Regions from separate parts of the Paenibacillus macerans genome, predicted to be linked through region 1. Evidence: a T-box and tRNA genes for the amino acid it is inferred to sense, from the RefSeq annotation. Region 1 holds a T-box; the other regions hold tRNA genes.
What was found. The T-box of region 1 lies ahead of argS (arginine--tRNA ligase). A T-box ahead of a tRNA ligase gene usually reads a tRNA of that ligase, here a tRNA-Arg.

Region 1 (5,847 bases):
TCCTCTGGCTTCAGCAAAATATGAAGCTGCCAAGGTGGCTGGCGGTTACGGTCTCGCTGCTCGTCTATTTCGGCAGCGCCGCCATCATCCTGTCCGCGGCGTTGACGCGGCTCGTCAAGGAGCTGATCCATCTGGCCGAGTCCTTCGACGTCCGCATCGAGGAGTGGAGGCGCCTGTTTATCTCCTGGACGCAAAGCGACAGTATCCAGTCGATTCTTAATGAAATCAACCGTTTTATCGCCGACAATCCCGGCTATGAAAATACGATCCACAAAAACATCGACAACACCGCGGAAAAGATAGGTTCCGCCGTTTCGCACCTCGTCAACAATTTTTTAAACATTGTGGTAGGTTTGATATCTTCGCTGCCGAACCTCGGCGTCATTCTCGCCGTCATACTGCTCGCGACTTTTTTTATCAGCAGCCATTGGGAGCGGGACATGCGCTTTCTGGCGCGCAGCATTCCCGCCCCGTTCCGGAGAACCGCCGGCGACATCTGGAAAGATCTGCAAAAGGCTTTATCCGGCTACTTGCGCGCCCAGTTTATCATGATCTCCATTACCGCCTTCATCGTGCTGATCGGGCTGCTGATTTTGGGGGTGGAATCGGCGTTCACTTACGCTCTGCTGATCGGGCTCGTCGACCTGCTGCCTTATTTGGGCGTAGGAACGATCATGATCCCCTGGCTCATCTATGCCTTTGCGACCGGCGACATGACGCTCGGCATAGGCCTGTCGGTCCTGTACGGCATCATCCTGGTCGCCAGGCAGCTCATCGAACCGAAAGTGCTGGCCAGCAGCGTCGGCCTTGACCCCTTGCCCACCTTGATCGCCATGTTTGCCGGTCTGAAGCTGTTTGGCGTGCTGGGCCTGATCGTCGGGCCCGTGACCCTGGTCGTCCTCGGCGCGGCCTTCCGCGCCGGGGTGGTGCGGGACTTGCGCAATTACATCCTGCACGGAAGGTTGAGGTGAAAAATTCCCTACATTCGCTCGGGCGCCTGCAGGCCCAGGAGACGCAGCCCGTTGTACAGCGTGATTTGCACGCATTTTACCAAAGCGGCCCGGGCTTCCCGCAGCTCGCGATCATCGACAAGCACCGCACATTCACGATAAAAACGGTTGAACGCCTGGGCCAAATCGAGCAAATAACGGCTGACGATGGAAGGCTCCATTTTGTCCGCGGCCAGCTGGATCCGTTCCGGAAACTGCGATAACCGCTTTACCACCTCGTACTCCGCCGGATGCTTCAACAGCTCGGTTTTTGCGCAGCCGCAGCCGTCTCGCCCATCGCCGCGTGTATCCTGTTGTTCCATTTTACGCAGCAGGCTGCACGCTCTGACATGCGCATATTGCAGATACGGCCCTGTTTCCCCTTCAAAGCTTAGCGCTTCTTCCCAGGAGAAATGGATGTCTTTGATCCGGCTGCCGCTTAAATCGTGAAAAATGACCGCCCCGACGCCCACCTGCCTTGCCACTTCGTCCTTTTGCTCCAGATGGGGATTTTTTAGCCCGATAATCTCCCGCGCCTTCATCACCGCCTGTTCCAGCAGTTCCTCCAGTTTAACCACATTCCCCTTGCGTGTGGACAGGCCGACTCCTCCCAAATCCACCCGTCCGAACGGAACATGCACCAAATCCGCCGCCCAGGGGTACCCCATCAGCTCCACCACCTTAAACCACTGTTTAAAATGCAAGCTTTGCGAGTAATCCGTCACATAAACCGCCTTATGAAAATCGTAGGCCTGTTTGCGGTAGAGCGCGGCCGCCACGTCGCGCGTATGATACAGCGTGCTGCCGTCCTGCTTGAGCATCAAAGCCGGGGACATAGCGAAGGCGTCCAGCTTCACCAGCCAAGCACCCCCGTCCTCTTCCAGCAGCTGCTTGTCCCGCAGCTCCCTGATCACCGAAGCGGTTTTGTCATTGTAAAAGCTTTCGCCCGTCACATAGTCAAAACGCACGTCAAGCAGCCGGTACACTTTTTCGAACTCGGTCATGCTCAAAACAACGAACTTCCGCCACAGCCGCAAAGCTTCTTCGTCGCCCTGCTCCATCTTCGCGAACCAGGCGCGCGCTTCATCCGCCAATTCCGGCCGCTGCTCCGCCTCATCATGAAACTGAACATACAGGCGAAGCAGTTCGTCGATCGCCCCCGACGCCAGCCGTTCTTCATCCCCCCATAAACGGTAGGCGACGATCAGCTTCCCGAATTGCGTCCCCCAGTCTCCCAGATGATTGACCCCGATCACGCGGTATCCAAGACAGGAGAAGATCCGGTACAGCGCGCTTCCGATCACCGTCGAACGCAAATGCCCGATATGAAAAGGCTTGGCGATGTTGGGGGAGGAATAATCGATGACGATCACGCGGCCTTGGCCGATATTTTGTTCCCCGTATTTTTCGCCGGCGGCGTCTATTTCACCGATCACTTCCCGGGCAAAAATCCCTTTGTTCCAATGGAAGTTCAAATAGCCCGAACTTGCCTCAAGGCGCGAGATCGCGGAAACGTCAGCGTGCGTGTGAAGGAGATTCGGCGCATCCGGAGCGGCCGGTTGTTTATCCGGCTGCTTCTCCAGCTGTTTTTTCGGCTGTTCCCCTGACTGTTCCCTCGACTGTTCCCCCAGCCTGCACTCCAGTTTCTGCTTCAGTTCCAGCGCGATTTCCTGCGGCGGCTTGCGAAGCTGCTTGCTCAGCTTGAAACAAGGCAAAGACAGATCCCCCATCTCCTCCTCGGGCGGATATTCCAGCATCGCCTCGATCTCTTCGGCGGCGATTCCGGCAAGGCTCTGCGCCACTAGACAGGCCGTCATTTTTCTCCATTTTTCCATAAACGAAACCCGCTCCCTTATCCAAAATTCAGCAAACAAAAAAGGCCCCCGTCTCAAAAAGAGACGAGAGACCTTTGGTTCCCGCGGTGCCACTCTAAGTGCTAACCATAATTAGCCACTCTATACGTATAACGGCCTGTTGCCGGATTTGCCTACACTTGTTCCAGGTTCGGCAAACCATTTCCCGGGTCCGCTTCATTCACGCCATTCGTACCGGCTTCCACCCTTCCGGCTCGCTGTGACTATCCGGCATGAACTACTATCCCGTTCATCAATGTTAACGATGTAATTTTAAATATATATACTGGAAAAAGCACAAAAAGTCAACGCCGGAAATAGGTGATCGTGCCATCCTTCATTTTTTTATGGATCCATTTCATCAGCGGGAAACGGTACAACGGCCGGGTTAGCGGAAACACCATCGTAAACCCGATGATATCCGTCACAAATCCGGGGATCAATAGCAGGATGCCGCCGGCAAAAACGCAAATGCCGTCCAGCACCATCCGCCCGGGAATCTGCCCGCCGGTCATTTGGGCTCTGGCATCCGCCAGCACCTTGCGCCCTTCAAACTGCATCATCAACCCGCCGATCACCGAAGTGGCCAAGGTCAAAAAGATCGTCTTCCCGACCCCCAATCTTTCGCCGACAAACAAATATCCCCAAAATTCCACAAGCGGGACGATGATGACTAAAGCAGCAATCCATTTACGCATATATATAAAACTCCTTTAAGAGGTAGTTCAAAAAGTCATCTTTTGAAGATTTAAGAATGAATAGTCACCGAAGCGTTTCTTCCTTAAATCGCAAGAAAAACTTCATCTTAGGGCGGTCTGTCTTCTTTGATTGTTCATCGATAGAGTTTTTCTTATCACGAAGCAAATCACGAAGCGGATCGGGCGTCGAATCTTGAATTCAGCCGGACCTTCCGTTGCTCACGTACCCAAAACGTACGCTCCGCTACTCATTCCCTAGCTTCATCCAACCTTCTCGGTGCTGAAAAGCCGACTTTTTGAACTCGCACTTTATCCTCGCAGCATAATAAAATATTGATCGTATATATGTATTTTACCGCTACAAAGGAGGAGAATCAAAAATCATGGTTTGCTCGCTTCCTCAAAGGCCGCAAACCACTCGGGAAATACCTTTTTAAACTGGACCGGCTTGAAATCCTCGCGCCGTACAACGTAGTGGGAGGACGAACCCTCTACGCAAAGCACGCCTTCGCCGTTAAACACATGGTACCCGTAAACGGTCTTCACGCCGCCGTTTTCGATGATCCATGTCTTAAGCAGCACCTTGTCGCCATAGCGGATGCCCTTTTTATACTCCACCTTCATTTCATGAACCGGAGAAATATATCCCGCCCGCTCCATATCGATATATTTAAAGCCTAGGTCCTCGCACAGCTTCGAACGTCCCGCCTCAAACCAACCGAGGTAGTGGGCGTGATAAATAATCCCCATCATATCGAATTCAAAATATTTTGGCTCTATCGCCAGTTCGCTGACATACACGTGATCCCCCGCTCCTTTCTCACGCTGCAAAAAAAGCAATGGTTCCCGTTTTACAGGGTTCCCCATTGCCTTTTTTTAAATCGTTCGCACGATCGCTGCTATATACTAAATGGAACTACTTGCGGATTTGGCCGATTTTGATCAAGTTGGTAGAACCGGAGCGTCCAAGCGGAACCCCTGCGGTAATGACAACAAGATCTCCTTCCTTCACCACTCCGGAATCCAGGCCGCCCTTCATCGCCTTGTCGAACATTTCGTCCGTGGACGAAGCAACCTGGCCCTTCACCGGCGTAACGCCCCAGTTCAAAGCCAAGCGGCGCAGCGTCTGGTCTTCGGTCGTCACCGCGATGATCGGCGCTTTCGGACGATATTTGGACACCATCCGCGCCGTATAACCCGTTTCCGTGGAAGTGATAATCGCTTTGGCGTTCAGTTCCAGCGCGGAGTTGGCCACCGCCTGGCTGATCGCTTCCGTAACGGTCGTTTGTTGGGCGTTGCTTTGTTTGATGAAAATTTCACGGTATTCGAGGCCGGATTCGGCTTTTTCCGCAATGCGGGCCATCGTCAGCACCGATTCCACCGGATATTTCCCGGCAGCCGTTTCCCCGGACAACATGATTGCGTCCGTACCGTCGAAAATCGCGTTCGCCACGTCGCTCGCTTCGGCGCGGGTCGGTCTCGGATTACGCTGCATCGAGTCGAGCATTTGCGTGGCGGTAATAACCGGTTTGCCGACGCGGTTGCATTTCTCGATCATCTTTTTTTGCACCAGCGGCACGTCTTCGGCAGGGATTTCCACGCCAAGGTCGCCGCGGGCTACCATCAAACCGTCGGACACTTCCAGGATTTCGTCCAGGTTGTCGACGCCCTGCTGGTTTTCGATTTTGGAGATGATTTGAATATGGGTTGCGTTATGTTTCTCAAGCAATTGACGGATTTCAAGCACGTCGCTCGCTTTACGAACGAAGGAAGCGGCAATAAAATCGATGCCTTGCTCGATCCCAAACTTGATATCGTTAGCGTCTTTCTCGGTGATGCCTGGCAGGGAAATGTTAACGCCGGGAACATTAACGCCTTTCTTGCTCTTGATGGTGCCGCCGTTGACGATACGGCATTTGATTTCCGTACCTTGGATGTCAACTACCGTCAGTCCGATCAAACCGTCGTCGATCAAAATGGTCGAACCTACTTCCACGTCACCCGGAAGCTCTTTGTACGTAATCGAGATGCGATTTTTGTCCCCGAGAATTTCTTCCGTAGTAAGGGTGATGAATTCGTCTTGCACGAGTTCGATCGGTTCTTCCTTCAATTTGCCGGTGCGGATTTCCGGACCTTTGGTGTCCAACAGTATGGCGATTGATTTCCCCAGCTCCGCGCTCGCTTGGCGGATCGTCTTGATCCGGCCTCCATGCTCATCAAAATCTCCATGGGAGAAGTTCAGGCGAGCGACGTTCATTCCGGCCATGATCAACTTTTTGATGTTCTCTAACGATTCACTGGAAGGAC
Region 2 (5,847 bases), on a different contig from region 1:
CAACGGCCGGGGTTACGATCTGATCGTATGCAGCGGCAAAAGGGCGCACCGGATGCTTCCCGAGCGGATGATCGACGGGGCCGTTATTTTGGACCAGACGTTTAAAAATGAAGAGCTGCTCAAGTATGCGGACCGCAACCATAAAATCGTCGTGCTCGACCGGGAGCTGGACCATCCCAACATCAATCAGGTGCTGCTGGACAACAAAGCGGGCGCCGCGTTGGCTGCCGAATATTTGCTGGAGCAAGGGCACCGGAAGATATATGTGGTGTCCGGTCCGGAGGGTTCGTTCGACTCGACTCAGCGGATGAAGGCGGTTAAAATGGTGGCGGACCGCGCCCGGGAAGCGGAATGGATCGAAATCGCCGGCGATTTCAAAAAAAGCGGCGGGGAGCGGGCCGCCGAGCAGGTGATCCGGGAATACTCCGGACCGGCGGCCGTTTTTTGCCTGAACGACGAAATGGCGATCGGCTTCTGGAACCGTTTGGAGGGAACCGGCTACCGGATCGGCGAGCATATTCATCTGATCGGCTTCGACAATATCGAGCTGACGAACTATATGCAGCCGCGCCTGGCCACGATCAATTACTCGAAACGCAAATGGGGGGCGCTCGCCGCCGAGCAGTTAATCAAAATTTTGGCGGGTGAGCAGGTTGAACACGAACGGATTTACGTTACTTTGATCAAAGGCGAATCCGTGGGAAAAATTTGACTTGGCTTGATTTGACGTCCGAGCCCGCTAAACCGGGAAAAACGGATTTTAAGGGAAAAAGAACGGGATTCACGGGGAATTGCCCCCGTGACCCGTTCTTTTTTGAGGTTACTGGTCAGTAGTTGTAAAAGGTACACTTATTCATCCGGATATCCAGTCAGTTCCGTTAGCGGAACTCGATGCCATAAGTTTTTAACCAGTGGTTAACCTGGGACAAATAAGCGAACAGCTGCGGTCCGGACATGAGTTGGCCGAACCACGGCAGGTTCGAGGAAGATTCCTCGGAAGCGGCGATGGAGCGGATTTTGCCGCTATCGATCAGCGGCAGAATCGGCGATGACGGATCATCCAAAATGGACAGCATTTCGCTGCGGACGGCGGTTAAATAGTTCGGATTATGGGTTTTGGGATATGGGCTTTTTTTGCGGTACAGTACGTCTTCCGGCAAAATGCCCTCGAGCGCTTTGCGCAGGATGCCTTTTTCCCGGCCTCCGGTCGTCTTGATCTCCCAGGGGATATTCCATACGTACTGCACGAGCCGGTGGTCGCAGTAAGGGACGCGAACCTCCAGGCCGGCGGCCATGCTCATGCGGTCCTTGCGGTCGAGCAGCGTCGGCATGAAGCGGGTGATGTTCAAATAGGACATGATGCGCATGCGGGCCCGCTCCCCGGATTCGCCTTCCAGCTTCGGGGCTTCGGCCACGGCTTCGCTGTAGCGGTCCGCGATATACTGCTCCGGTTTGATCCACTCGCGGATTTCCGGGGCCAGCAGATCCGCGCGCAGCCCGGTCGCCACCGACCAGGGGAACGTCCCGGAGTTCAGCAGCTCCTCGCGGTGGAACCAGGGGTAGCCGCCAAATACTTCATCCGCCGCTTCGCCGGAAATGGCCACCGTGGCCCCCTTTTTGATTTCCCGGCAAAACAGCAGCAGCGACGCGTCGATATCGGTCATGCCCGGCATGTCGCGGGCGACGGTCGAGTCGGGCAGGGCGGCGACAAGCTCGGGAGTGTCGAACGTAATCGCGTGATGCTCCGTGCCCAGTTCCTCGACCATCCGCTTGATCCACGGGCCATCCGCGCCCGGCTGGTAGCTGTGGGCTTTAAAATGTTTGTCGTTATCCACATAGTCGATCGAGTAGGTGTGCACCCGGCCTTGGCCGGTCCGCTTGTAGTAATCGACGGCAAGCGCGGTCAGCGCGCTGGAATCCAGGCCTCCCGACAGCAGCGTGCAGACCGGCACGTCGGAAATCAGCTGCCGCTCCAGCGTATCCTGCAGCAGCCGGCGGATGGCGGCGGCCGTCGTTTCCACGTCATCGGTATGAGGCTCCGCCTCCAGCTTCCAGTAGGCGTATTTCCGCAGTCCGGACCGGTTGTAAATCATGACGTGGCCGGGGCGCAGCTCCTTGAGATCCTTGTAGACGCCATGGCCGGGGGTTCGGGCCGGCCCGATGACGAAAATTTCGGCAAGCCCTTCCGCTCCCACGACCGGTCTGACTTTGGGGTGCTGCAAAATGGCTTTAGGTTCGGAGCCGAAAATCAACGTTCCGTCCACCTCGCTGTAGAACAGCGGCTTGACGCCAAGGCGGTCGCGGGCGAAAAAAACATGCTGTCTAACGCTGTCCCAGACGGCAAAGGCGAAAATGCCGTTAAGCCGGTATACGCAATCCGGCCCCCATTCGATATACGATTGCAGCAGCACCTCCGTATCGCAGGTCGTTTGGAACTTGCGGCCCCGCCGCTGCAGCTCGGCCTTTAATTCCGGCGCGTTATAAATCTCCCCGTTGTATACGATGGTGAACACCGCGTCTTCTTCATGGATGATCATCGGCTGGGCTCCGTTCTCGGGATCCATGACGCTAAGGCGCCGATGGCCAAAAGCGCAAGGGCCCGAAATCCAGGTTCCCTGCGCATCGGGGCCCCGTTTTTCCAGACAGGATGTCATGGTCTGTACAAGGTCCGATTCTTTGGTCAAATCCCGGTTCCATTCGATAAAGCCGGTTATTCCGCACATTTTTGCAATCTCCTTTCTGCATTGCTTTACGTTCCCCGCTTGCCGACCGGGCGAAAAGTATTAACAAATTATGCCGAACAAAGGCATAAAATGTCTGTCCATCATGGAAAACTATGACCGTCAAGCAGGAGAAAGGGGAGATATGGCGTTGGAAAAGAAACGGTACTACGTTTCCGTGCAGGGTCGTTCGGTGCTCGACGATCCCGGCGCGGCGGCCTATGAATGGGCGGTCGAGGCAACCTCGGAGGAAGCCGATACGTTAAAGCACCTGCTCGGTCAGCTTGACGAGAAGGAAGAAAGCACTTTTTTGGCCTTCACCTTTCCTTGGCCGGATACGCCGGAAGGCGATGTCAACCAAAGCTATCAAAGCGTTGTGAGCGGCCTGTTTCGGGAAATTTACCGGCTGGGCACGGCGGAGACCAGGGAGCAGCTGGAGCGGGCGGGGTACCCGGGCAAGCTCTGGCCCATTTAAAGCTCCGGGAAAGGAACGATACCGAGCATGTATTACATCAAAGACGCGGAATTCAGACGGATGGACGAGCATTTGGGGCGTCCTTGCGCCGTCATCCAGGTGCGGCCGGGGGCGGTAGGCGATCCCGATCTGTTCGTCTATATTGCCCGTTCCGATCAAGGCGCTGGCTGGGAAATCATCCGCATGATCCGAAGCGACGCCCAGCCGGAAATCGATTGGTACGACAACAACATGCACCAGGCTTATGCGGAAGTGGCCGAAGAAAACTTCGGGGATACCGGCTGGCCTGAGCCAGCTAAGCAGCGCCGGCTATTCCTGGAAAATTTGCTTGCCCACGAGGCGATCGCGGCAAAGATTAATGAGCTTCCTCCCAAATGACGGATTTTTTTGTAAAAACGGCTTTGAAAAAATAAAAAGGATGCGCTATAATAATTAACGCATCCTTTTTTATTCATATTTGTGTCCCAGTAGCTCAGCTGGATAGAGCAACGGCCTTCTAAGCCGTCGGTCGAGCGTTCGAATCGTTCCTGGGACGTTTCCTTCGATATTTCTCGAGGCCCGTAGATACGGGCCTCTTTTTAGCTTATAGTTGCTCACATCCAATCCCTGCGCACAAAATGCCGCAGACCGGCCGCAAGATAGACGAGGAAGGTGAAGGCGAGAATCAGGACAAACGAACCGGGCTCCAGCCTTGGAGAGAGAGGCAGTCCTTGCGGAAACATGGCATAATACGGCGGGGCGAAGGGGAACCATGCCCCGATAAATCCTTCGAAACCCGTAATGACGATATTCGGGATCACCGCCGAGATGCTGAACAACAGGGCGATTCCGAAAGATTTGAAACGGGTCGACAGGTAAATCTGCAGCATGGCCAGGGGAAAAGCTGCCAGCCATCCGCCGGTCACGCCGGTCAGCACGGTTTTCCAGGGAATAACGCCCTCTACATGAATGAGGTTTCCGGTTGCCAGGTACCCGGCCAAAAAGGCAAGCTGTGCGATCGCCAATAAAACGACCAGCATCAAAAACTTGGACAAATAGATTTTCCAGCGCGGAAACGGCAGGGTGAGCAGCTGCTTCCACGCTCCGTTTTTATGTTCATAGAAGCAGAGGAATGCCGCAAATATGCCGGCGAACAGAGGCAGAATAAACATCCCGTGTAAGGAAACCGCTTGAAAATAAAGGGTGGTCCAATCGGGCGCAAAGTAATCGGTCAAAGACGCGACATGTTCCGCGGCCAGCGCAAAGCTTGCCGTTATGTCCATGAGAACCAACAATAAAATCAACAGCCATCTGACTTTTCCGGCTTCCGCAAAAAATAAACTTAGCATATCCATCTTCCTCCTATTTGATCTCCATGGCGCGAAAGCCTACGGCTCCGCCCCAAAGCAAAACCAATCCTAACCCGGCTCCCAGCATGATCCAATGGGTATACCCGCCGATAAAAGGGCTGGCCATGGAAGGGTAGGCCCACGGCAGGACATATAAGAGTGTTCCGCCGAATCTGGCGATAAACAGACTGGAGATGGCGCCAAGCACGCCGACCGCCAGCGGGAATGTCTGATTGGAGAAGCGTAGCGACAGAAATAATTGTATTCCCAGGACCGGCAGGGACGCGCCAAAGCAGCCCAGGACCTGCTTAACCAAAAACGGGAAGGGAAGTGTCAAATCGGTGTAAGCGAGCCATATCCCTGCCGTTCCGCCAATAATGAGCGCGCAGCATCCCAGCATCAAGGCCCCGATCCAGATCGCCTTGGCAAAATAGAAAGCCGTTCGGTTGACGGGCAGGGAAAACAGCAGCTTTAATCCTTGCGCTTGATGCTCCGGTTCGGACATGGTGCTGCACAACAAGGAGATGGTCAGCAGCATCGTAAAGGACAAAAACATATACAGCACATTAAACCCCGTATAGACGCCAGCTTCTCCCTGACGAAAATACAGGTACCATTCCATGCAGCTGAACAACAGCAAAATTACCGCGCTGATGACCGGAATCCATAGGCAGATTTTTTTCATCTTCAGATACTCGGCGGAAAGCGCCCTTTGCATCATAAGCTTTCCCCTCTCCCCGTCAGCTGCAAAAAGATTTCCTCCAGGGATGCGGTGACTTCCTTGACCTGGTGTAAGGTGAACGGTTGAAGCAGCTTGAAGATGTCAGCTTGGCTCATCCGCTCGGTAACCGTAATCAGCAGCTGGCTCCCGTAGCGCTCGATTTCCGCCCCGCCGCCGGCAAGCACCCGGTACGCTTCATCGGTCCGGTCCGCAATAATCGCCAGCCGTACCTTATTTCTCTTTTCAAGCTCCTGAATCCGGTCTTGAAAAATCAATTTCCCGTTCTGGATAATCCCCACGTAGTCGGATACGGCTTGGATCTCGCTCAAAATATGGCTGGACAAAAAAATGGTTATCCCCTGTTCGCGGGATAACGACAGCAGCAAATGGCGGATTTCTTGAATCCCGGCCGGATCAAGGCCGTTGATCGGCTCGTCCAGTATTAATATCCGCGGCTTGCGGATCAAGGCTTGCGCGATGCCTAACCGCTGCTTCATCCCAAGCGAATATCCTTTGACCGTCTGCTTGGCATAGGGAGTGAGCCGAACGGTATCCAGGGCTTCGCGAATGTTGCTTTCCGGCAAGTCCAACAGCTTCGCAATC
Region 3 (5,847 bases), on a different contig from region 1:
CCGATTCGTTTGTTCTACGACCATAGGTACCAGACTCATGCGACCAACCTCTTTTCTTTTTCAGATTCACTTTCGGTTTACAGAAACATTCTACCATGTTCAAAGCCTCATGTCATTTTTCACACGATACAGTTTATGTTGATTTCTACACATTATATAACCGCCGGCTTGTCAGGTGCCAATTGGAAATAAATGTATCGGCAAATGATGAAAAATTAAGGCACGCATTTGTATACGTGCCCTAACGTTTATCTTGATGTATCTCATGGGAGGCTTGTCTGTCTATAACCGAGAACGCCTCGCGGCGAGACTATTCCTCGTCCTTAGCCTCTTCCGCTTCTTTTTTGTCGGCGTCGGCTTTCGATTCGGCCGCCTTCGTCGATTTTTTCGCCGTTTTCTTGGCTGCCGGTTTGCTTCCTTCTTTCGCTTTCGGCGCTTCCGCTTGATCGGCCGGAACTTCTTTGCTGTTCTCCAGCAGGAAATCGATCGTCTTGCGGATGAGAATTTCATCATTCAAGCTGTCCAGCGAACGGTTGGCCGCCAAAATGTTGCGAATTTCTTCCGGCGTGCGTTTGTAAGCTTCGGCCATTTCCGCCAGCTCTTTATCAACGTCTTCTTCCGTCACTTTGAGCTCTTCGGCTTTGGCAATTTGCTCCAGCACCAAATTGTTGCGAACGCGTTTTTGAGCGTCGTCTTTCATTTGAGCTCTCATATCGTCAACCGTTTGACCAGAGAAACTCAGGTACATCTCCAGATTCATGCCCTGGGAACGAAGACGGTTGTCGAAATCGCGCAACATGTTCTCCACTTCATTGTTAATCATCGCTTCCGGAATTTCCACTTCCGCGCTTTCTCCGATTTTGTCGACGAGAGCCGCTTCACGGGCGCCCTTGGCTTCTTGTTCCTTGCGGGTTTGCAGCTGTTTCTTCAAGTCCTCTTTGAACTCGTCCAGCGTATCGAATTCGCTGACATCCTTCGCAAATTCATCGTCAAGCTCCGGGAGCTGTTTGCGTTTGATCTCATGGACTTTAACTTTAAATACAGCTTCCTTGCCGGACAATTCTTCAGTATGGTAAGTTTCCGGGAAAGTTACGGTAATGTCCTTGAAATCGCCGGTAGCCATGCCCACGACTTGATCCTCGAAGCCAGGGATAAACGAATTGCTTCCAAGCTCCAGGGAATGACGCTCTGCCTTGCCGCCTTCAAACGGAACTCCGTCAACGAAACCCTCGAAGTCGATAACAGCGATATCGCCATTCTTCGCAGCTTCTTCATCGATGACAATCAGTTCGGCATGGCGCTGCTGCAGACGCTCAAGCTCTTCGTTCAGCTCATCTTCGGTAACTTCCGCGTTGACCGCAGGTACTTCGACGCCTTTGTAATCGCCAAGCTTCACTTCCGGTTTAACCGTCACTTTCGCTTTAAACTTGAACGGCTGCCCCTTGGCAAACTGCTCAACGTCCACTTCTGGACGATCCACCGGGAAAATCTCCGCTTGGTCGACGGCTTCGCTGTATACTTCAGGAAGCAAAATGTCGATGGCGTCCTGATACAGACTTTCCACGCCGAAACGTGCTTCAAAGATCGGGCGAGGCACCTTGCCTTTACGGAAGCCAGGTACATTCGCTCTTTTCACCACTTTTTGAAACGCTTTATCGAGTGCGGCGGCTACACGTTCCGCTTCCACTTCGACCTCGAGAACGCCGAGGTTCTTCTCTATCTTTTCCCAGGTTGCTTTCATTTTATGCCTTCCCCTCCAAATTTCACATATACTAAAATACTGAAACCGAATCGCGTATAAAACAGCTATCATGGTTCCAGTATAGCTGTCCCTATGAACACGATCAGAATAACCATTATATTATAAACAACAATACATCTTTTTACAAGAGCCGATCGTAAAGCCGATCGTAGAGCCGGTCATTCGCCCGCGCCTATCTTTCCTGAACACCGCTCACCGCCACAACCTGGCGGATGGACCGGCTAACCTGCTCAAACCGAAGCCTATGTTCATCGGTAATCCCGTACAACGCGCGGATTTCCTCGTCGGTTTTGCCGTCCGGCAGGCTGTCCGCGACCAGTTGGTGAAGCGCCGCCGCCCAAATGTCGATAACCGTATCGTCACCGTCGATCAGCGAACGATAGTCCCTTCCGCCGTACAAACCCATCACAATTTGCGACCACAGCTCCTGGGCAAAATAAAACAATGTTGGATCGTGCACCTGAGTCTGCTCACCCACCCTTTCGGGCACTTCCTGCACGGCCGGAGGGAAATCATCGGGTTTCAGCGGAACCGACTCGATGTCAATCTCCACCTTTTCCCCTGCGCGCTCGATGGCAAGCGTCCCCACCGTGCCGCGGCGGCGCAGCGTCTGCAGCACCCGATACTGAAGCAGCGGATGGAGCTCCTCTTGATGCAACCATTCGGTCAGCGCCTCGTCCACTTCCGGACGATCCAAATAAGCAAGCTGGTCCAAAGCCAAAAGGGTTTGCTCGGACAACGGCTTATCTATTACCGCGCTCAGCAGTTTACCGGCATATTCCTGATCCTGTTCGAGCTTTGCCTCGACATGACGTCTGGCCAACGCTTCTTCCGTCTCATAGCCGTCATCCTCCGCGGCCGGGGAACCGTTCTGAAGCTCGGGAAAAGCGTCGGTAAGCCACTCCAGCAGTGCCCGCCATTCTTCATAGTGGCGCGGATCTTCCCCCTGGCACTGCAGCAGAAACCGCAAAAGATCCGCGGCTTCCCCGTATCTCTCGGTTTCCAGCATCCGGGTCAGTTCGATTTGGTAGTAATCGAGCGTTTTCGGAAACAATACGATGTTGTCCTTCTCATCGGGTCGAAAATGGCTGATAAGGGCACCTCCTTTCTTCCGCACTGCATTAATTGAGATTATAGCATAGACCCGGTCCAAGGCAAAAATCCCGGAGTTAAACTCGCCGCCGCCCCCCTCGTCCAACAAATTCATCGGGTAAACCGAGGGGGCGATAAACAACAGGTTGCTGAAAAAGTTGGGTCCGAAACAATGGGGGATGATACGGGAAGGCGCAGCTTCTCGAGTGGCCCTCTCAAGCGGATAACTAGCGAACATTTCGAGTGGATCGTATTTCTAACGGTTGCATTCACCGTTATTTCTATTAAATCAAGAATGGATTGGTCACCAGGTCTTGTGGTCAACACCGATTTATCGAGGTTGAGCCAAAAAACTGCGATCAAGTGCAAAATTTATATTGCTAACCCAAGCATCCTGTGATACAATAAATTTTGCTTGTAAATTTTATTTTATTTTGTCTCAGTAGCTCAGCTGGATAGAGCAACGGCCTTCTAAGCCGTCGGTCGGGGGTTCGAATCCCTCCTGGGACGTATAAAAGCTCTCTTCGGAGAGCTTTTTTGTCGTACAAAGGGATAAGAACTTCTTGAGAAGGTTCGCCGTAGTAAACCAACCGCGTTAGCTGGTGGAGTCTTGATCGGCAGCGAGAGCACACCAAATGGGACAATAATCATATTACGAGTGTATGTTCCTGTCCGGTACACTATTCATGTTGCCGTAACGAGGAATTGTCCGCGCGTTTCTTCATATATATCCTGGCGTTGAAGCCCGCCTGCTTCCGAAACCACCTTTGCGGTTTTCTTTTAAATTCGGCATATCCCAATTTCTCATACAAACGTACCGCTGCCGTGTTGGTGTCTACAACCTCCAAAATATATTCATCAAAATCCAGAACAGCGTGAAGGTGGTCATGCAAACGGGTGGCAACCCCCTTGCCTCTGGCCGCTTCCGCAGTTGCCACCGCTTCGAAATAGCACTGCCGGTCCTTCAAGCCCAGCGGCTTTTCCAGCTCCTGCCGGACGAAAGCATGGAACAGGCTTCCTTTCAGCCAGCCTAGTTCTTTGCGCAAAACGTCCCGATCCAACCGAAACGCCCGCAGCCGGCCCGCGGAAAACGCAAAAATACCCAACACTTTCCCATCCATTAACGCCACAAAAAAACGCTCCTTGACCAAAGCGTGCTCCAGCGCCCTAACCAACCTCGCCCGATCCTTGGAAAAAAACTGCAGAGATTGAAAAAAGCCGTCCACGAAAACTTCCGTCGCCTGCCTTAAACCGTCCTGTCCAAGCTCGGCCAGATTCCGGATGACAATTCCATCCATGATCCCATCGCTCCCATTTATTTTTTCTAACTATATAACAGGGAGCAAAAAGGTAGAACCGCCGCAGGAAGGAGCGAGCCATCCACCGTCGGGCTTACGCCGACCGGCTGACTTGCGCACTTGCTTAGTCAAAAAAACAACCGCCTCAAAACTAAGGCGGATGTCCCAAAAGTTAAACCGGCTTATAAGTGATTACCGCCGCTGCAAACTTTGGATCGCAGATTTAAGTATGCCGCAGGAATGCTCGAATTTATGCCGCTCCTCCTCCGCCAAATTCAGCTCCAAAATCTCCACAATACCGCCACCGCCGATAATGGCCGGCACCCCGGCGCATACCCCGGATTGCCCGTATTCGCCATCAAGGACCGCGGACACGGCGATAATTTTGTGCTCGTCGTTCAGAATCGAACGGACGATAAAGCTAAGCGCGTTGCCGATGCCGAATTGTGTATTGCCTTTACGGGTAAAAATCTCCCAGCCGGCATCCTTCGTTTTCTTGGCGATTTCGTCCAAATCGACATGGCGAAAACGCTCTTTGTGCTGGTCGAGAATGTGCAGCAACGGTTTGCCGCCGATCGTCACATGCGACCATGCCACAAACTGCGAATCGCCGTGCTCACCCAACACATAGCCGTTAACGCTGCGCGGATCGATGGAAAACACTTCCGACAGCAGCGTTTTAAGCCGGGCCGAATCGATCGAAGTGCCGGTGCCGATCACCCGGTTCCGCAGAAAACCTGACACCTGGCGTACAATATACGTAACAATATCAACCGGGTTGGCTGCGACGACAAAAATGCCGTCAAACCCTCCGTCCACAAGCCGGCTAACGATATCCCGAGTAATTTTTTCCGCGTCCCCAAGCACGTCCAGCCTCGTTTGCCCCGGCTTCGGATTAGCTCCGGCCGTAAGTACCACCACATCAACGTCACGACAGTCCTCCAAACGCCCGGCAACGACCTTCGTGCGCGTCGAGGTAAAATCCATGCAATGAGACAAATCGAGCGCATGCGCCACCGCGCGGTCATAGGTCCGGTCGATCATCATAATTTCCTCGCTGATGGATTGGTTAATCATGGAATAGGCACAAGCCGTGCCGACCAATCCGGAACCCACAATGGCCACCTTTCTGAACTTTTTTTCCATCTCGCCGCCTCCTGCCCTTCTCTTTGCTATATCTTATTCTCTAAACTATAACTGGAAGCCCAATATATGTGAAAATAATTGACATCATATTATCTTCCCTCAAATGCTCTTCAAAATGATGGGGGAAAGTTGACATAGAGTAGCCAAGCATCAGGAGAGTATAAGAAAAACGCCTGACGGCGCCCTTTTATGGCTCTGATTTCTACTTTGGAACGACTGGAGGCTCTTCCTAAGCTTTGGAGGCCGCTCTAACGGACACCAGCGACCTTATCAGCTCATTTCCCCGGTATTTCCCAGCCTGACGGTATCACATGACCCTGATCGGCTTTTTGGGCTGCTTCGTTGGTCAAGTCGAGCAGCTGTTGTAAGTCAACCAGCCAATCAAGTAGGCACCAGGTGAGGGGCTGTCTAAAGGGTCCGTGTCTTGGTGGTACCCCTGACTGCTGCCTGCCTTTGCACGATTATCCCTTTCGTCCAGGGAGCAGGGAGCAAGGGGACTAGAGTAAGGGTTCCAAAAAAAGAGAGAAGAAAAAAACAAAAAAGATGAGG
Region 4 (5,847 bases), 2.1 Mb from region 1:
CGCCCTCGCTCATGGAGCTTAAGAGCGCCTTGGCTCCCGCGCGCCCCAGTTCCCGCTTTACCAGCGGCGAAGCGTCGCAATCTCCAGGGACGACCACGACTTTGCGCAGGCCGTAGCTCTGACGGATCGCTTCTTCCAAATTGGCGAGGCCAAACAACTCCTTGACCACCGGCTCCAATTCCTCAAGCAGAAGCCTGCCCGCATCGCTGATTCTCATGCCGATATTCTCGATTTCAATCAGGCCCTGAGCCTTCAGAAGATCCGTTTCGGCCCGCAACACACGCTCCGTCATATCCAGTGAAGTTGCCAAGGTTCTGCGGCCAATTACGTCAGATAACATGATCTGATGAAGTATGGTGTACCTTTTCTTGAGAATGTCCATGAGATCAGGCAGAAGCTGCTTCTGAATTTCCAAAAGGTTACGCATGATCTCCATTCCTGCAAGCTCCTTCTTCTCTCCATCTCCTTGGCCTTAAAATGTCCCGGGTTAACTTTTTAAGTCCCACCGTTATTTTAACCAATTTTTAGCGTGGTTGCAAGCCTAACGTCCGTAGAATTCTCAAACTTTGGTATGGTTATACGGCGGTAAGTAAAGAAACCGTTTTATCGCTATGCTTCTTGTCCATCCCGTTTTAGTTTTGTCGGTAGGGTTGTCCAATAAACACCACTCTAAGAATGAAATTAGACAACGCATGAGCCGGATTTTTTTAATTTACAGGTATTGCATTCGGATTTACTATAAAATAGTTATAGTATATAGAATTTATTGGAAACGAGGTTCGGGAATTGCGCGGATTGCTGTTATTTTTCATGGCTTTAAATTTGGCGATTGTATCGGGTTGTGCCGGGAACACGTCTTCTCTTAAAGATAAAGAGGTTAGCTTTAGTTTAAATATCGGTTACTTCTCGCAAAAACATTTCGATGACAGATATGCCTCTCTATTGGCGCTGGAATATCCAAATTTGCGCTATACCGTCGTTCCGACGAACGATCTCGTCAAAGGAAAAGCGACATTACAAGAATGGATGAAAAACAACGAAGTAGATTTGCTTTATTTGTCTGACGATGATTTTCGGGAAGCCGCTGAAAGCGGATTGCTCCTAAAGCTTGACGATGATGTTGCCCGAGATTCCTTTCCTTTGGATACGCTGATCCCCGGTGTCGTCGAGTTAACGAAACATTACGGCAACGGCGAACTGTACGGACTGCCTCCTTCCTTTTTCAGCAGCGCTATAGTTTACAACCAACAACTGTTTGATCAATACGGTGTGGAATATCCCGGCAACCAAATGTCCTGGGAGGATACGATTATGTTGGCCAACCGATTTCCGAAAGGCCTAACCTTACCCTATCCGTCTGCGGCCGATTGGTTGATTGATATAGGGAGAACCGAAAGCCTTCAGGCATACGACGAACATACGGACAGGCTCACTTTAGATAGTCCGTCATGGGGCAAAATTTTAAAATTGGTGAAGGAACCGTTAAAACGCGGAAATATCGCCATCAACGATATAAACCAAAACGCCTTTATTACAGAAAACTACGCGATGGCCGTGGTTAATTACGAAGATTTTAAAGTTGTAGAGCAGCAAGGCTCCGATATCAAGTGGAAACTGGCCACCATGCCGGTCAGTCCAGGCTCTCCGGAAATCAGTCATCATATTTCGTTAGGGGGACTTTGGGCGATTCCCGCCAACTCGACGCAAACTGAGGCGGCCTGGGAGTTGATCCGATTTTTCTTGTCCGGCAAAGTGGCGGAGTGGGAATACCGTTCCGTATACGGGTTTTCTTCGCTGGCCGATTATATTTCATTAGGGAATGCCGACAAAAATATCGAAGCCTTCTACATGCTGCAGCCCTCAAAAGAAGAAAATGCCGTTTCCGAGCAGGCGTATAACCTGATCAATGCCTACGTTGATCGCATGCTGTCCAGCGAGTGAATTTCTAGTACGGGAAGGTCGGGAGTCGGCGGAACAAGCTTTCCTAAACTGCACCCGTTTATAATAAAGGGGATCAGAACATGTATAAAATAACGCGTACATTTATAGGCTTGGCGCTTATGACAGTCTTATTATCAAGCTGCCAAACGCGTCAGCCGGAGGAGCCTGTCGTCCTCAAAGTTGCTTATCCGTCCGCCAAGCAATTTTATGTTAATTTTGGTTATGCTTTTGAAAACAGATATCCCAATATCGATGTTCAAGTGATTCCAAGTGATCCGGTATCCGAAGAAACGGGTTGGAATCGTGAAGCGGATGTTATTTACATCAATGGTATGGAGCAGTATAAGACGGCTATTGAAAAGGGGATTTTAAAACCGATTTCTCCCCCGTTCACCAATGGATCGGAATCCGGCGACCTTTCTCCGATTGTTACGTCGCTTTTGGAAGCTGCGTCGGATAACGGCCAGTATTATGCTCTTCCGCCTACTTTTCATAGCGAGGCGCTTTATTATAACAAGAAGCTATTTGATGCTTATCATATCCCATACCCGCAAAACGGAATGACCTGGGAAGAGGTGTTTGCATTAGCCGAACGGTTCCCGACAGAAGATGATCAAGGAAAATCCCTTTATGGAATACAAATGAACTATTATCGCAATGTTACCATGAACTTTATTTTAAAAGCCGGTCAAACGGAAAACCTGACTTATCTCGATCCAAAAACCATGAAGGTCACGATGAATACGGATAAATGGAAGTCCATCTGGACCGCCGCGGTGAAAGCTTTTCGCGCCGGGGCAGTTTATGATCAGGGAGAAGAAGCCGATTCGATGGAACACCCCAAGTTTTTAACTGAAAATGCCGCTATGACCATTAGTTCCAATGCTTTTGCATATGATTTCGAGCCGTTCTCCCATTTTGAAGGAGCTACCTTGATCGACTGGGGAATGGTTACAGCTCCGGTGGACCCTTTGAATCCGGATTATATGAATTTCTACGAAATATTTGACTTTTTTGGCGTTTCTTCAAGCACAGAACATGCAGCCGAAGCGATGAAACTTGTTAAATTTATAGCCGGAGATCCGGTAAACAGCCAACTATTGGCCAAGAACCAGCCAAATTACGGGCTGCCTGCTGTAACCGAGTACGTGGAACCGGTTGGAGATCATGATTTGTCTCCTCTTTACTCCCTTAAAGCAAATCCTAATTATGCAGACCTGTATACCCAAGTTGATGCCGAGATCCTCGATGCCTTTCAGGACGCTGCCCAAGGCGCATTGGACAAGCTTCTGCAAAATGAAATAACCTTGGATGAGGCACTTGCCGAGGTGGAAGTGAAGGGACAAGAAGCCGTAGATACCGCGGTCCTTACTCTTGAGCAAAAAAGGAAAAGCAGCCAAGGTGACATTCAATAATGCCGACATTGAGAAGAGGATTTCCCTGCGCTTTAACACATTTCGAAATTCTTCTGCTCGAGAGATTCAGCAAATTCAAGCACTTTCTATTAATGAGGCTGAAGTTCTATTTGAAAAAGCGTTTTCTGTTCCTGCTTATAACTATACAGAAAATGAAATAAGGACTATATGATATGGGTATAAAATTTTTATACTCCATATCATTTTAAGGGGGTCGAATATGGGAAAAAAGATAAGTTTCTTTATTCCAAAATATTTGCACCCATTATAGCGCTATTTGTTGTTCTTGCCAGTTTAGGCATATTGAAAGCTACACTTCCCTTACTTTTACTTTAATTACTGAATTAAGAAGCTAAATAAACCTGAATTTCGAGAGCGCATCAGGCACGGCGGTGATTATCCAAAAGCGGTTCAGCGACCGTAAATAAGTAGGGGTAGGGCCATCTGGAGTTCAGTCGAGCCGTCCGTATTTTTAAACGGCCGTGTGCACGGCGTTCCTTGCTTGAAGCAGAAGTAATACGCAGCGTACTCGGGGCAAATAATTTTGCTGAGATGGTTCAGCGCATAATAAGCCAGCGCTAGTCTGCTGCGAATTTTGCCCATGCTAATAAATACCACTTGCATTTCCTTTGACGATACCATATAATCAATTTTGCACGCTAAATTTGTGATTTGCGCCCGTGGTCCAATGGATATGACGTAGGCCTCCGGAGCCTGAGATCGAGGTTCGATTCCTCGCGGGCGCGCCATACTTAACTAACTGCCTAATAACCGAACGCTGAGTTTCATCGCCTGAATGACTGCATAAATGACATCGGGCTTTTTTTATCCCTTGAGTTTGACTATCTTTGACTTTTGCGAATAAATTGTTTATGATGAGGTTATTATCGATCGTTTCCGTCAATTCTGATGATTGATCGAACCGAATCCAAATTTAAGGAGGTTTTATCGGTGAGTTATATTCCTATGGTCGTTGAACAAAGCAACCGCGGCGAACGCGCCTACGACATTTATTCCAGACTGCTTAAGGACCGGATCATTTTCCTGGGCTCGCAAGTCAATGACGTCGTGGCCAACTCCATCATCGCTCAAATGTTGTTTCTGGATGCGGAAGATCCGACGAAGGACATCTCCCTCTACATCAACAGCCCCGGCGGATCGATTACCGCAGGCATGGCCATTTACGATACGATGCAATTCATCAAAGCGGATGTCTCCACGATCTGCGTCGGCCTTGCCGCTTCCATGGGCGCGTTCCTGCTGAACGCCGGCGCTCCCGGCAAACGCTACGCCCTGCCGAACAGCGAGATCATGATCCACCAGCCGCTCGGCGGCGCGGAAGGCCAGGCAACGGACATTGAAATCCGGGCCCGCCGGATCCTGAAGATGCGCGACAAGTTGAACCACATTCTCGCGGAGCGCACCGGCCAACCGCTGGAACGGATCGAAAAAGACACCGACCGCGACTACTTCATGAGCGCTCTCGAAGCCAAAGAGTATGGCCTGGTCGACCAAGTCATCGAAAAAGTAAATCCGGCGAAAGCTTAAAGCCGAGCCTTAAAATGTGTGTTCAAAAAGTTCGGTTTTAAGCACCGAGAAGATTGGATGAAGCTAGGGACTAAGGAGCGGAGCGTACGTTTTGGGTACGTGAGCACCGGAAGGCCCGGCTGAATTCAAGATTCGATGCCGAACTACTTCTTGATTCACTTCGTGATCAAAAGCGGACTTTTTGAACAACCTCTTAAAGGCAAGGGCTGCCCTGAACAGTCTCCACTGTTCTAAGGGCGGCCTTTTTTGTTATGATTAGGCGTAAGAACTGAAGAGTTTTAAGGCGCTATTTTAGCGAACAGTAAAGGAGTGAACCGGGGAATGAAACCTGCTGCAAGAAAAAAGCTGTACGAGGTAAGCCGGGTTTTGGCGGAAGTGGCCGTCGGGAAAAAGAAAGCCGATTTGGTCGTCAAAAACGGCACCTTAGTTAATGTATACACCGGGGAACTGCTGCCGCATACGGATGTCGCCGTGGCCCAAGGACGTATCGCTTACGTTGGGGACGCCGGGCATACGATCGGCGAGGAGACGGCCGTGATCGACGCCGCGGGACGTTACATCGCCCCGGGGTTGCTGGACGGCCATATGCATGTGGAAAGCACGATGCTGTCGGTGACCGAGTTTGCCAAGGCCGCTTTGGCTAAAGGGACGACCGGCGTTTTTATGGATCCGCACGAAATCGCCAACGTGTTTGGCGCCGAAGGCGTGCGCTGGATGCATGAGGAAGGCCGGGGACTGCCGCTCAAGGTGTTCACCACGTTCCCGTCCTGCGTGCCGGCCACCGACCACCTGGAGGACGCCGGGGCGGCGCTGGAAGCCAAGGACATCGCCGAAGGCATGACCTGGGACGGTGTAGAGGGGCTGGGCGAAGTGATGAACTTCCCTGGTGTCGTTTACGGAGATGCGAAAATGAGCGGAGAGATCCGAGCGACGATGGAAGCGG

Region 2: it encodes a tRNA-Arg, which carries the amino acid that the T-box ahead of argS (arginine--tRNA ligase) is inferred to sense. The anticodon was not compared.
Region 3: it encodes a tRNA-Arg, which carries the amino acid that the T-box ahead of argS (arginine--tRNA ligase) is inferred to sense. The anticodon was not compared.
Region 4: it encodes a tRNA-Arg, which carries the amino acid that the T-box ahead of argS (arginine--tRNA ligase) is inferred to sense. The anticodon was not compared.

The regions. Positions count from the first base shown of each region.
Region 1 covers NZ_UGSI01000001.1:2,851,225-2,857,071, forward strand. Annotated here, with positions in the region: gene ytvI (sporulation integral membrane protein YtvI) at 1-971, shown strand, start outside; gene argS (arginine--tRNA ligase) at 980-2,824, opposite strand; T-box leader at 2,881-3,105, opposite strand; gene DYE26_RS12785 (FxsA family protein) at 3,148-3,540, opposite strand; gene DYE26_RS12790 (acyl-CoA thioesterase) at 3,922-4,341, opposite strand; gene pyk (pyruvate kinase) at 4,457-5,847, opposite strand, start outside.
Region 2 covers NZ_UGSI01000002.1:1,662,004-1,667,850, forward strand. Annotated here, with positions in the region: gene DYE26_RS30690 (LacI family DNA-binding transcriptional regulator) at 1-712, shown strand, start outside; gene asnB (asparagine synthase (glutamine-hydrolyzing)) at 879-2,723, opposite strand; gene DYE26_RS30700 (hypothetical protein) at 2,866-3,195, shown strand; gene DYE26_RS30705 (hypothetical protein) at 3,223-3,573, shown strand; tRNA gene DYE26_RS30710 (tRNA-Arg) at 3,657-3,730, shown strand; gene DYE26_RS30715 (ABC transporter permease) at 3,789-4,523, opposite strand; gene DYE26_RS30720 (ABC transporter permease) at 4,537-5,244, opposite strand; gene DYE26_RS30725 (ABC transporter ATP-binding protein) at 5,241-5,847, opposite strand, start outside.
Region 3 covers NZ_UGSI01000002.1:1,679,346-1,685,192, reverse strand. Annotated here, with positions in the region: gene clpP (ATP-dependent Clp endopeptidase proteolytic subunit ClpP) at 1-39, opposite strand, end outside; gene tig (trigger factor) at 311-1,741, opposite strand; gene DYE26_RS30800 (hypothetical protein) at 1,935-2,816, opposite strand; tRNA gene DYE26_RS30795 (tRNA-Arg) at 3,291-3,364, shown strand; gene DYE26_RS30790 (GNAT family N-acetyltransferase) at 3,535-4,152, opposite strand; gene DYE26_RS30785 (L-lactate dehydrogenase) at 4,345-5,298, opposite strand.
Region 4 covers NZ_UGSI01000001.1:4,943,347-4,949,193, forward strand. Annotated here, with positions in the region: gene DYE26_RS21960 (sugar-binding transcriptional regulator) at 1-427, opposite strand, end outside; gene DYE26_RS21965 (ABC transporter substrate-binding protein) at 787-1,941, shown strand; gene DYE26_RS21970 (extracellular solute-binding protein) at 2,022-3,356, shown strand; tRNA gene DYE26_RS21975 (tRNA-Arg) at 4,031-4,105, shown strand; gene clpP (ATP-dependent Clp endopeptidase proteolytic subunit ClpP) at 4,308-4,904, shown strand; gene ade (adenine deaminase) at 5,226-5,847, shown strand, end outside.